2 regions of the Paenibacillus sp. FSL R5-0407 genome follow, and region 1 is predicted to be linked to the other one. Evidence: a T-box and tRNA genes for the amino acid it is inferred to sense, from the RefSeq annotation. Region 1 holds a T-box; the other holds one or more tRNA genes.
The links. The T-box of region 1 lies ahead of tyrS (tyrosine--tRNA ligase). A T-box ahead of a tRNA ligase gene usually reads a tRNA of that ligase, here a tRNA-Tyr.

Region 1 (4,261 bases):
CCGTAATCCTGTTCATCGAGGGTGGTGATGCCCAGTTTCTTGGAGAAATCCCAAGCCTTTTCGATGCCCACAGTTTCGTTAAACAGCTTCAGGGCCGGAATATTGCGCGATTCGTTCAGTGCGGTCCGGGCGGTTACAAGGCCTTTATAGCCGCCGCTGGAGTTGACCGGGATGTGATATCCTTTTTGGTAATCGCGTAGAATCATCGGCGAATCGTCAATGATGCTCGCGGGCTGGATCAGCCCCTCTTCCATGGCCGGCAAATAGGCGGCGATCGGCTTCATGGTCGACCCCGGTTGACGTATCATTTGCGTTGCGTAATTCATTTGCTCCGTATAAAAATCCCGACCTTCGATCATTCCGAGGATGGCCCCGGTATGATTGTCGATCATCATGCCGGCGACTTGCTCAAGCCCCTTGGTTTCGCTGTATTTGGAGAAGTTCTTCTCGTTTTCCGAAACCTTGTGCATGGAGTTATAGACTTTTTTGTCGATCGTCGTGTAAACCCGATATCCTCCGGTCAGCAGCTCTTGACGAGCTTCTTCAAGTATTTGCGAGTTTTTGGCGACCTCTTCTTTGGTCATCTCCGGATTGTTCAGCATGGCGATCGTAATTGCGCTCTGACGTTCCGTTTCGAGCATCAGGTACGGAAACGTCTCGTAAGCTTTCTTTGTTTGCGGTGCGAGCGACCCTTTAATATCAAACGCCAGCGCATCGTCATATTGGGCTTTCGTTATTTTGTTCTCCTCAAGCATCCGCTGAAGCACTAGGCGCTGCCGTTTGAGCGCTCGGTCGAAGGCTTCCTGGTTGAACTCTCCTTTGCCGTTATAGGCGGAATAAGAAGAAGGAAGCTGCGGCAACCCTGCGAGATAGGCGGACTGGGCAGTGTTCAGATCATCAAGATTAACAATATTGAAAATACCTTTGGCTGCTGCTTTGATCCCGTAAACCTGATAACCGTTGGAGCCGTTCCCGAACGGTACTTTGTTCAGATATGCCGTTAAAATTTCATTTTTGCTCAGAAACCGTTCCAATCGCAGTGCGAGCAGAATTTCTTTTACCTTCCGGTTGTCTGTCCGGTCCAGATTCAGAAATACCCGGCGTGCCAATTGCTGGGTGAGCGTGCTCCCGCCGGTCTGGATGTCTTCTTTGAGCAGCTTTTGCTTTACGGCGCGCATGGTCCCTTTCAGGTCCACACCCTTATGTTCTTCAAAATGATTGTCTTCAATAGCGATGACAGCGTCTATGACGGAAGAAGGGATTTCGTCGAAGCTGACGGGCCGCCGGTCCTCTTCCGAACGCAGCTGGCCGATCGGCTGGCCGTCGCGGAAGTAGGCGAATCCGGTGATTTCGTTATGATCGATTTTTTGTTCAATATCGGTACGTGATCTCACGGGTTCGTCTATGACGATTGAGGAGACGTATCCGAATACTGCCCCTCCGGCAAACAAGGCCCCGGCAAAACCGAGCAAAACAAGCCATCCCAGCGTAGTCCAGACCCAGCGGCCGCGTCTGCGTTTGCGTACGGGCTTCTTGTTTCTGGATTCGCTTCGCGACTTTCTTTGCCCTCCCTTGCCGGAGTTGTTATCGTTTTCATGAACCATGGAATTCCTCCTTTTAACAGCAACATTATAGCATAAAAAAGGGCGTTTGACCGCTTTTTCCACCCATTCGGACACGATCCGACCGATATTCGGGAGAAGCCGAGGTTTGACTTGACGAAAGTTTCTGTGTTATAAAATAGCTAATTGCATATCGTCAAAGGCTTGGAAAGACTTAGTAGAAGGCGGAATCCCGCCGCTCAGAGAATCGGTGGTCGCTGCGAACCGAATGGGCGGATCCCTTTTGAATTACCGTCTGGAGCCGTCCGGGGGAACGCAGAATTGTCAGTAGTCCGGTACCGGGAAGACCCGTTATTGAAATGAGGTGAAAACCGTCTGTTTGCCTGTGCTCGGGTTATGGGCATTGATTAAGCAGCGGTTTTAATTAGGGTGGTAACGCGAGCAGCTCCTTCTCGTCCCTTGGGATGAGAAGGAGCTTTTTGTCGTTTTCGGCAGATATAAATTAATTGTGGAGGATGATTGAAGATGAAATGGGATGAATTGACACTGGCTCAGCAGGAAGAAGTAGAACGCCAACTGCAGGTGATTTCCCGCGGGGTTGTTGAAATTGTGCCGGAAGACGAATTAAGACAGAAAATCATGAAATCGGTGGTTACCGGAACACCGCTGAATGTGAAGCTTGGCCTTGATCCTTCAGCGCCGGACATTCACGTGGGGCACACCGTAGTTTTGCAAAAGCTGCGTCAGTTCCAGCAATTCGGGCATCAGATTCAGCTCATTATCGGCGATTTCACCGGGAAGATCGGCGATCCGACAGGGAAATCGGAAACCCGCAAGCAGCTGTCCGAGGAGGATGTGCAGCGGAATGCCGAGACGTACCGCCAGCAAATTTTTAAAATTCTGGATCCGGAAAAAACGAAGGTATTCTTTAACTCGGAATGGCTCGCGCCGATGACGTTTGAAGAAGTGGTCAAGCTGGCGGCAAAAGTTACCGTAGCCCGGATGCTGGAAAGAGACGATTTCACCAAGCGTTATCAGAACGGCCAGCCGATCAGTATTCATGAATTTTTCTACCCGCTCATGCAGGGGATGGATTCGGTTGCGCTGCATACCGATATCGAGCTTGGGGGGACGGACCAGAAATTCAATCTGCTGATGGGCAGAACGCTGCAGAAGGAATATGGCCTGGAACCTCAGATTGCTATTATGACACCGCTGATCGAAGGTCTTGACGGTGTGCAGAAGATGAGTAAAAGCCTTGGGAACTACATCGGCATCGACGAGGAACCGAATGAAATTTACGGTAAATCGATGTCCGTACCGGATGACCTCATGCTGAAATACTTCGAGCTGGCGACTGACTTGACGAATGAGGAGTTGGCCGTGCTTAGCGAAGGCGTTAAGCTAGGGGCTGTTCATCCACGTGATGCCAAAATGCAGCTGGCTTACACCTTCGTACGCATGTACCATGGCGTCGACGCAGCCGAAGCGGCACAGGAGCACTTTATTACCGTCTTCCAACAGCGGGCGCTTCCGGAGGATATTCAAGAGATTACGGTTGCTGCCGGAGAACTGAATGACGGTAAAATCGGTCTGATCAAGCTGTTGTCGCTCCTTGGATTTGCGGCTTCCAATAGTGAAGCCCGGCGCAGTATTCAGCAGGGTGCGGTCAAGGTGAACGAAGAGAAGCTTACGGATCCGAATGCCGAAATCGCTATTGCGGATGGAGATGTCATCCAGGTAGGCAAACGCAAATTTGCCAAGCTGCTCGTGAAATAAGAAGAAAGGGGCCCTGAGGCCCCTTTCTTTGATTTTATTAAATTGAGCCGTACGAGCATTAATAGGACCAAAAAAACCGGCCAATCCCCAAGGGAGTTGGCCGGTTTTGAATTCTTAACGGTTGTAGAATTCGACGATTTGTTTTTCGTCGATGTCTTGGGACAGCTCGGAACGCTCAGGCAGACGAATGAACTTGCCTTCTACTGCACTGTCGTTGAATTCCAGGTAAGCTGGAAGATGCGAGCGGTTTTCCAAAGCTTCTTTAACAGAAGAAAGGCTGCGGCTTCTTTCACGAAGACCAATTACGTCGCCAAGGCTTACACGGTAAGAAGCGATATCCACTTTCTTGCCGTTTACGGTGATATGACCGTGGGAAACCAATTGACGAGCGCCAGCGCGGGAATTTGCAAAACCAAGACGGTATACCAGGTTGTCCAGGCGGCTTTCAAGCAGCGCCATGAATGTTTCACCGGCGATACCAGGCATTTTTTGCGCTTTAGCGAACAAAGTGCGGAATTGCTTCTCGCCCAAACCGTACATGTGGCGCAATTTTTGTTTTTCCAAAAGCTGCATGCCGTAGTTGGATACTTTTCTCCGTTGGTTAGCACCATGTTGTCCCGGAGGGAAAGGGCGCTTCAAATCTTTGCCAGTGCCGCTCAGGGAAATGCCGAGACGACGGCTGAGTTTAAATTTAGGACCAGTGTAACGTGCCATTGTATAGGTAGACTCCTTTTAAATTGAAATTTTCGGTGTAGGGTTCTACTTGCGCGGGTTTTGTTTGGGCGGGCGGAGGATAGTTTAATCCGCTCTCTGCCAGGAGAGTTCAGCCGCTGTCCTGTCAGCAACAAAAACCGAGAGGGTGCTTCGCATGCGTTACGCCCTAATCAAGATCCTATCCAGATCTTTATCAACAATAAATA
Region 2 (4,261 bases), 960 kb from region 1:
ATAAACTTATAGTTCTTCCCCACACTAAAATTGTACCCTTGCTCCGACCCGATGTTCCAGGCCATCATCCTCAGCAAATTAGGTCTAGCAATCTCATTGAGATGATCAATCGCAAACAGGATCTCTTTTCTCGCTAATCCTTTTACTACATAGGTCGAACCCATCCAGAACTCATTACAACAATCGTCAAATTCTCTTGCAGTAGGCTTTTTAATCCAATATTTATGATCGTTGGCGAAAACTTCATTCTTGAGCAGCAGGTCCTTGTCGAGCAACACTTCAACTAAACCATCGCTATTGGCAAAATAATCTTCCAACTCGTTAATGGGAATTAATGTCAGGTCTACTTTGTTTCCATCCTCAAAAATCATTAAATAGGAAAACCAATTCCCCAATTCTGGCGGAAACAGCTCCATATCTTCAGGCTTTTGCATCATGAGCATCTTCCCGAAAACTCGAAGCCACTCATCATTTCCTTTGAAAAAATCGATATCTGTAACGAAATAAGAGAGGTCATAGTCTTGAAATCGATCAGGGAGAATGTTTTTGTTGGTGCGTGATCCTTCCAAAGTTACCAATCGAATTCGATCATCCTTAACAGCAAAATCCATAAGGAGTTTCATCATTTCTTGTTCACTTCTCAAGACAGTAACCCTCCATTTCGGAACCCTCGCAAATGAATACTATTTATGCAGTAGAAAGATTTCATTGCTCTTGCCGTTTTAAGAACAACACTAATGCATCGTCATACTCAACCGCATGCTTTCCAATCCATATGAGATGTCCCCAGGAGTCAAGAATACATTGTTCTGCTTGGGGAATATATGCCTTTGCATATTCTGCATGGCTTAAAGGTACTGAACGATCATTTTTACTGTGCATGATTAACGTCGGCGCTTGAATATTGGCCATTTCTTTGGAATAATCATGCTTGTGCTTTAAGTCAATGAGAAAACCTGAATGAGAGCGTTGCCGGTTATTCATTTTGCGAAACTCTTCAATCGCGGTGTTGTCTATTCGTTGTTTTACTTCTGAATAAGACAAATTTGAGAAAGAAGATGCCATCAATCTGAACATTAATTTCGGGAACAGGTTGCTGAATACCGCCAGCATCCTCCAAGTTCCTTTTTCCCTATTCGGATTAAAAATACGCATTGCAACTCGATATGCTTGATCCGCCGGTGCAAGCCATGGTTTTGTAACCGCACACTGCAACGTAAAACTAGTGACCCTGGCAGGAAATAAGGAGCAAAACAAAATACCGCTAGGTCCGCCAGCTGAGATCGCCATGACATGGACATGATCAATGGATAAATGATCCAATAGCTCCTTATACAAGCTGCATGCTAGGATCAATTCCATCACTGGCGTAGTACGGCCATATCCTGCACGAGAGGGAGTAATAATAGAGAATCCCGACTCTAACAACCGTTCATAGCCGAATACCTCCTGGCACCCCGAGTGCCCTCCATGAAGAAGCAATATGGGGATTCCTTTGCCAATTACCGTGTATTCCAGTGTTGTGTCTCCAACTTGAAGTGTATGAATTTCCCGACTCATAGTCTTCACCTTCACCCTCGTTCTACTTCACTCAAATGTAAGTCTAACAGCAACACATAAAATTTCCATCTTTTTATTGCTCCACTCTGGTAAAGGAAGGGCTGTTTTTTTGCTGTTGCAGGCACGGAGAGCTCTCTCTTCAAAATAAAAAAAGTCCATCAGATATTATCTGATGAACTTTAGATTTAAATGTAATGCCGGTGAAGGGACTCGAACCCCCACGGTTTCCCTCACGATTTTGAGTCGCGCGCGTCTGCCAATTCCGCCACACCGGCATAATCATATTTATTTTCTTTAAGCGAGTTATAATGGCGTCCCCTAAGAGATTCGAACTCCTGACCTTTTGATTCGTAGTCAAACGCTCTATCCAGCTGAGCTAAGGGGACATAAATCAAAAGTGCGGAAGACCAGACTTGAACTGGTACGATAGTCACCTACCGCAGGATTTTAAGTCCTGTGCGTCTGCCGATTCCGCCACTCCCGCTAAAAAGAAAATGGAGGCGCCACCCAGATTCGAACTGGGGGTAGAGCTTTTGCAGAGCTGTGCCTTACCACTTGGCTATGGCGCCTTATAATAGAATGGAGCGGACGACGGGAATCGAACCCGCGACCCTCGCCTTGGCAAGGCGATGCTCTACCGCTGAGCCACGTCCGCTTAAAATGGCTGGGGATATAGGATTCGAACCTATGGATGACGGAGTCAAAGTCCGTTGCCTTACCGCTTGGCTAATCCCCAACGATTATTTTTTAGTTAAAAATGGGGCGATCGATGGGACTTGAACCCACGAATGCCGGAGCCACAATCCGGTGCGTTAACCCCTTCGCCACGACCGCCATAAAAAGTATTAAGTTATTTGAAAATTGGCAGGGGCAGCAGGAATTGAACCCACACCAAAGGTTTTGGAGACCTTTGTTCTACCTTTAAACTATGCCCCTATAAAAAGTGGTGGAGGCTGATGGATTCGAACCACCGAACTCGTAGAGAGCAGATTTACAGTCTGCCGTGTTTAGCCACTTCACTAAGCCTCCAAGTATGGTGCCGTCGAGAGGACTTGAACCCCCAACCTACTGATTACAAGTCAGTTGCTCTACCAATTGAGCTACAACGGCATGTTACCTATTCAATAAATCAATGGTGGCTCGGGACGGAATCGAACCGCCGACACGAGGATTTTCAGTCCTCTGCTCTACCGACTGAGCTACCGAGCCGTATTAAAAGTTTCGGAACCTTCTACCTACCCCGGTGCTATACTCAGCAATGGTTACAGTGACAGTTTCCTTCGTGTAAATAAATGGCGGAGCCGACGGGATTCGAACCCGCGGTCTCCTGCGTGACAGGCAGGCATGTTAGGCCTCTACACCACGGCTCCACACTAGTAAATCTTCATCCCTCAAAGGGATAATTGCGGGGGCAGGATTTGAACCTGCGGCCTTCGGGTTATGAGCCCGACGAGCTACCGGGCTGCTCCACCCCGCGTCAGTTAAAATGATTATTTACTTGTCAAAGTAAATTATGGTGGAGGCTGAGGGGATCGAACCCCCGACCCTCTGCTTGTAAGGCAGATGCTCTCCCAGCTGAGCTAAGCCTCCAGGGAAAGACAAATTTAATTGTACCAGAAACCTTAGTGTTAAATCAAGTGAAAAGTTAAATGGTGACCCGTAGGGGATTCGAACCCCTGTTACCTCCGTGAAAGGGAGGTGTCTTAACCCCTTGACCAACGGGCCTTACTTATTAAAGAAAAATTATGGCGGAGAGAGAGGGATTCGAACCCTCGAGACGCTTGTGACGCCTACACGATTTCCAATCGTGCTCCTTCGGCCAACTCGGACACCTCTCCATATGGCTCCCCGAACAGGACTCGAACCTGTGACAACTCGATTAACAGTCGAGTGCTCTACCAACTGAGCTATCAGGGAATATTCATATTCAGATGATTGATCACCTGAAAACTGGATACGAAACTTAAATTTGCATTAGAAATTTGGATAAGCCCTCGACCGATTAGTACCTGTCAGCTCCATACATTGCTGCACTTCCACCTCAGGCCTATCAACCTCGTGGTCTTCAAGGGGTCTTACTAGTTGGGAAATCTCATCTTGAGGGGGGCTTCACGCTTAGATGCTTTCAGCGCTTATCCCGTCCGCACGTAGCTACCCAGCTATGCTCCTGGCGGAACAACTGGTGCACCAGCGGTGCGTCCATCCCGGTCCTCTCGTACTAAGGACAGCTCCTCTCAAATTTCCTACGCCCACGACAGATAGGGACCGAACTGTCTCACGACGTTCTGAACCCAGCTCGCGTACCGCTTTAATGGGCGAACAGCCCAACCCTTGGGACCTACTTCAGCCCCAGGATGCGATGAGCCGACATCGAGGTGCCAAACCTCCCCGTCGATGTGGACTCTTGGGGGAGATAAGCCTGTTATCCCCAGGGTAGCTTTTATCCGTTGAGCGATGGCCCTTCCATGCGGTACCACCGGATCACTAAGCCCGACTTTCGTCCCTGCTCGACTTGTCAGTCTCGCAGTCAAGCTCCCTTATGCCTTTGCACTCTTCGAATGATTTCCAACCATTCTGAGGGAACCTTGGGGCGCCTCCGTTACTCTTTAGGAGGCGACCGCCCCAGTCAAACTGCCCGCCTGACACTGTCCCCGCACCGGATCACGGTACCAGGTTAGAACTCCAATACGATCAGGGTGGT

Region 2: it encodes a tRNA-Tyr, which carries the amino acid that the T-box ahead of tyrS (tyrosine--tRNA ligase) is inferred to sense. The anticodon was not compared.

Annotation. Positions count from the first base shown of each region.
Region 1 covers NZ_JBBPAX010000001.1:1,687,266-1,691,526, reverse strand. The annotation lists gene NYE70_RS08250 (transglycosylase domain-containing protein) at 1-1,604, opposite strand, end outside; T-box leader at 1,759-2,025, shown strand; gene tyrS (tyrosine--tRNA ligase) at 2,088-3,341, shown strand; gene rpsD (30S ribosomal protein S4) at 3,456-4,055, opposite strand.
Region 2 covers NZ_JBBPAX010000001.1:2,651,426-2,655,686, forward strand. The annotation lists gene ant(6) (aminoglycoside 6-adenylyltransferase) at 1-644, opposite strand, end outside; gene NYE70_RS12815 (alpha/beta fold hydrolase) at 706-1,560, opposite strand; tRNA gene NYE70_RS12820 (tRNA-Leu) at 1,756-1,835, opposite strand; tRNA gene NYE70_RS12825 (tRNA-Arg) at 1,870-1,946, opposite strand; tRNA gene NYE70_RS12830 (tRNA-Leu) at 1,959-2,044, opposite strand; tRNA gene NYE70_RS12835 (tRNA-Cys) at 2,056-2,129, opposite strand; tRNA gene NYE70_RS12840 (tRNA-Gly) at 2,141-2,215, opposite strand; tRNA gene NYE70_RS12845 (tRNA-Gln) at 2,222-2,296, opposite strand; tRNA gene NYE70_RS12850 (tRNA-His) at 2,319-2,394, opposite strand; tRNA gene NYE70_RS12855 (tRNA-Trp) at 2,423-2,496, opposite strand; tRNA gene NYE70_RS12860 (tRNA-Tyr) at 2,505-2,589, opposite strand; tRNA gene NYE70_RS12865 (tRNA-Thr) at 2,595-2,670, opposite strand; tRNA gene NYE70_RS12870 (tRNA-Phe) at 2,694-2,769, opposite strand; tRNA gene NYE70_RS12875 (tRNA-Asp) at 2,854-2,930, opposite strand; tRNA gene NYE70_RS12880 (tRNA-Met) at 2,964-3,037, opposite strand; tRNA gene NYE70_RS12885 (tRNA-Val) at 3,075-3,150, opposite strand; tRNA gene NYE70_RS12890 (tRNA-Glu) at 3,211-3,285, opposite strand; tRNA gene NYE70_RS12895 (tRNA-Ser) at 3,307-3,398, opposite strand; tRNA gene NYE70_RS12900 (tRNA-Asn) at 3,402-3,477, opposite strand; rRNA gene NYE70_RS12905 (23S ribosomal RNA) at 3,543-4,261, opposite strand, start outside.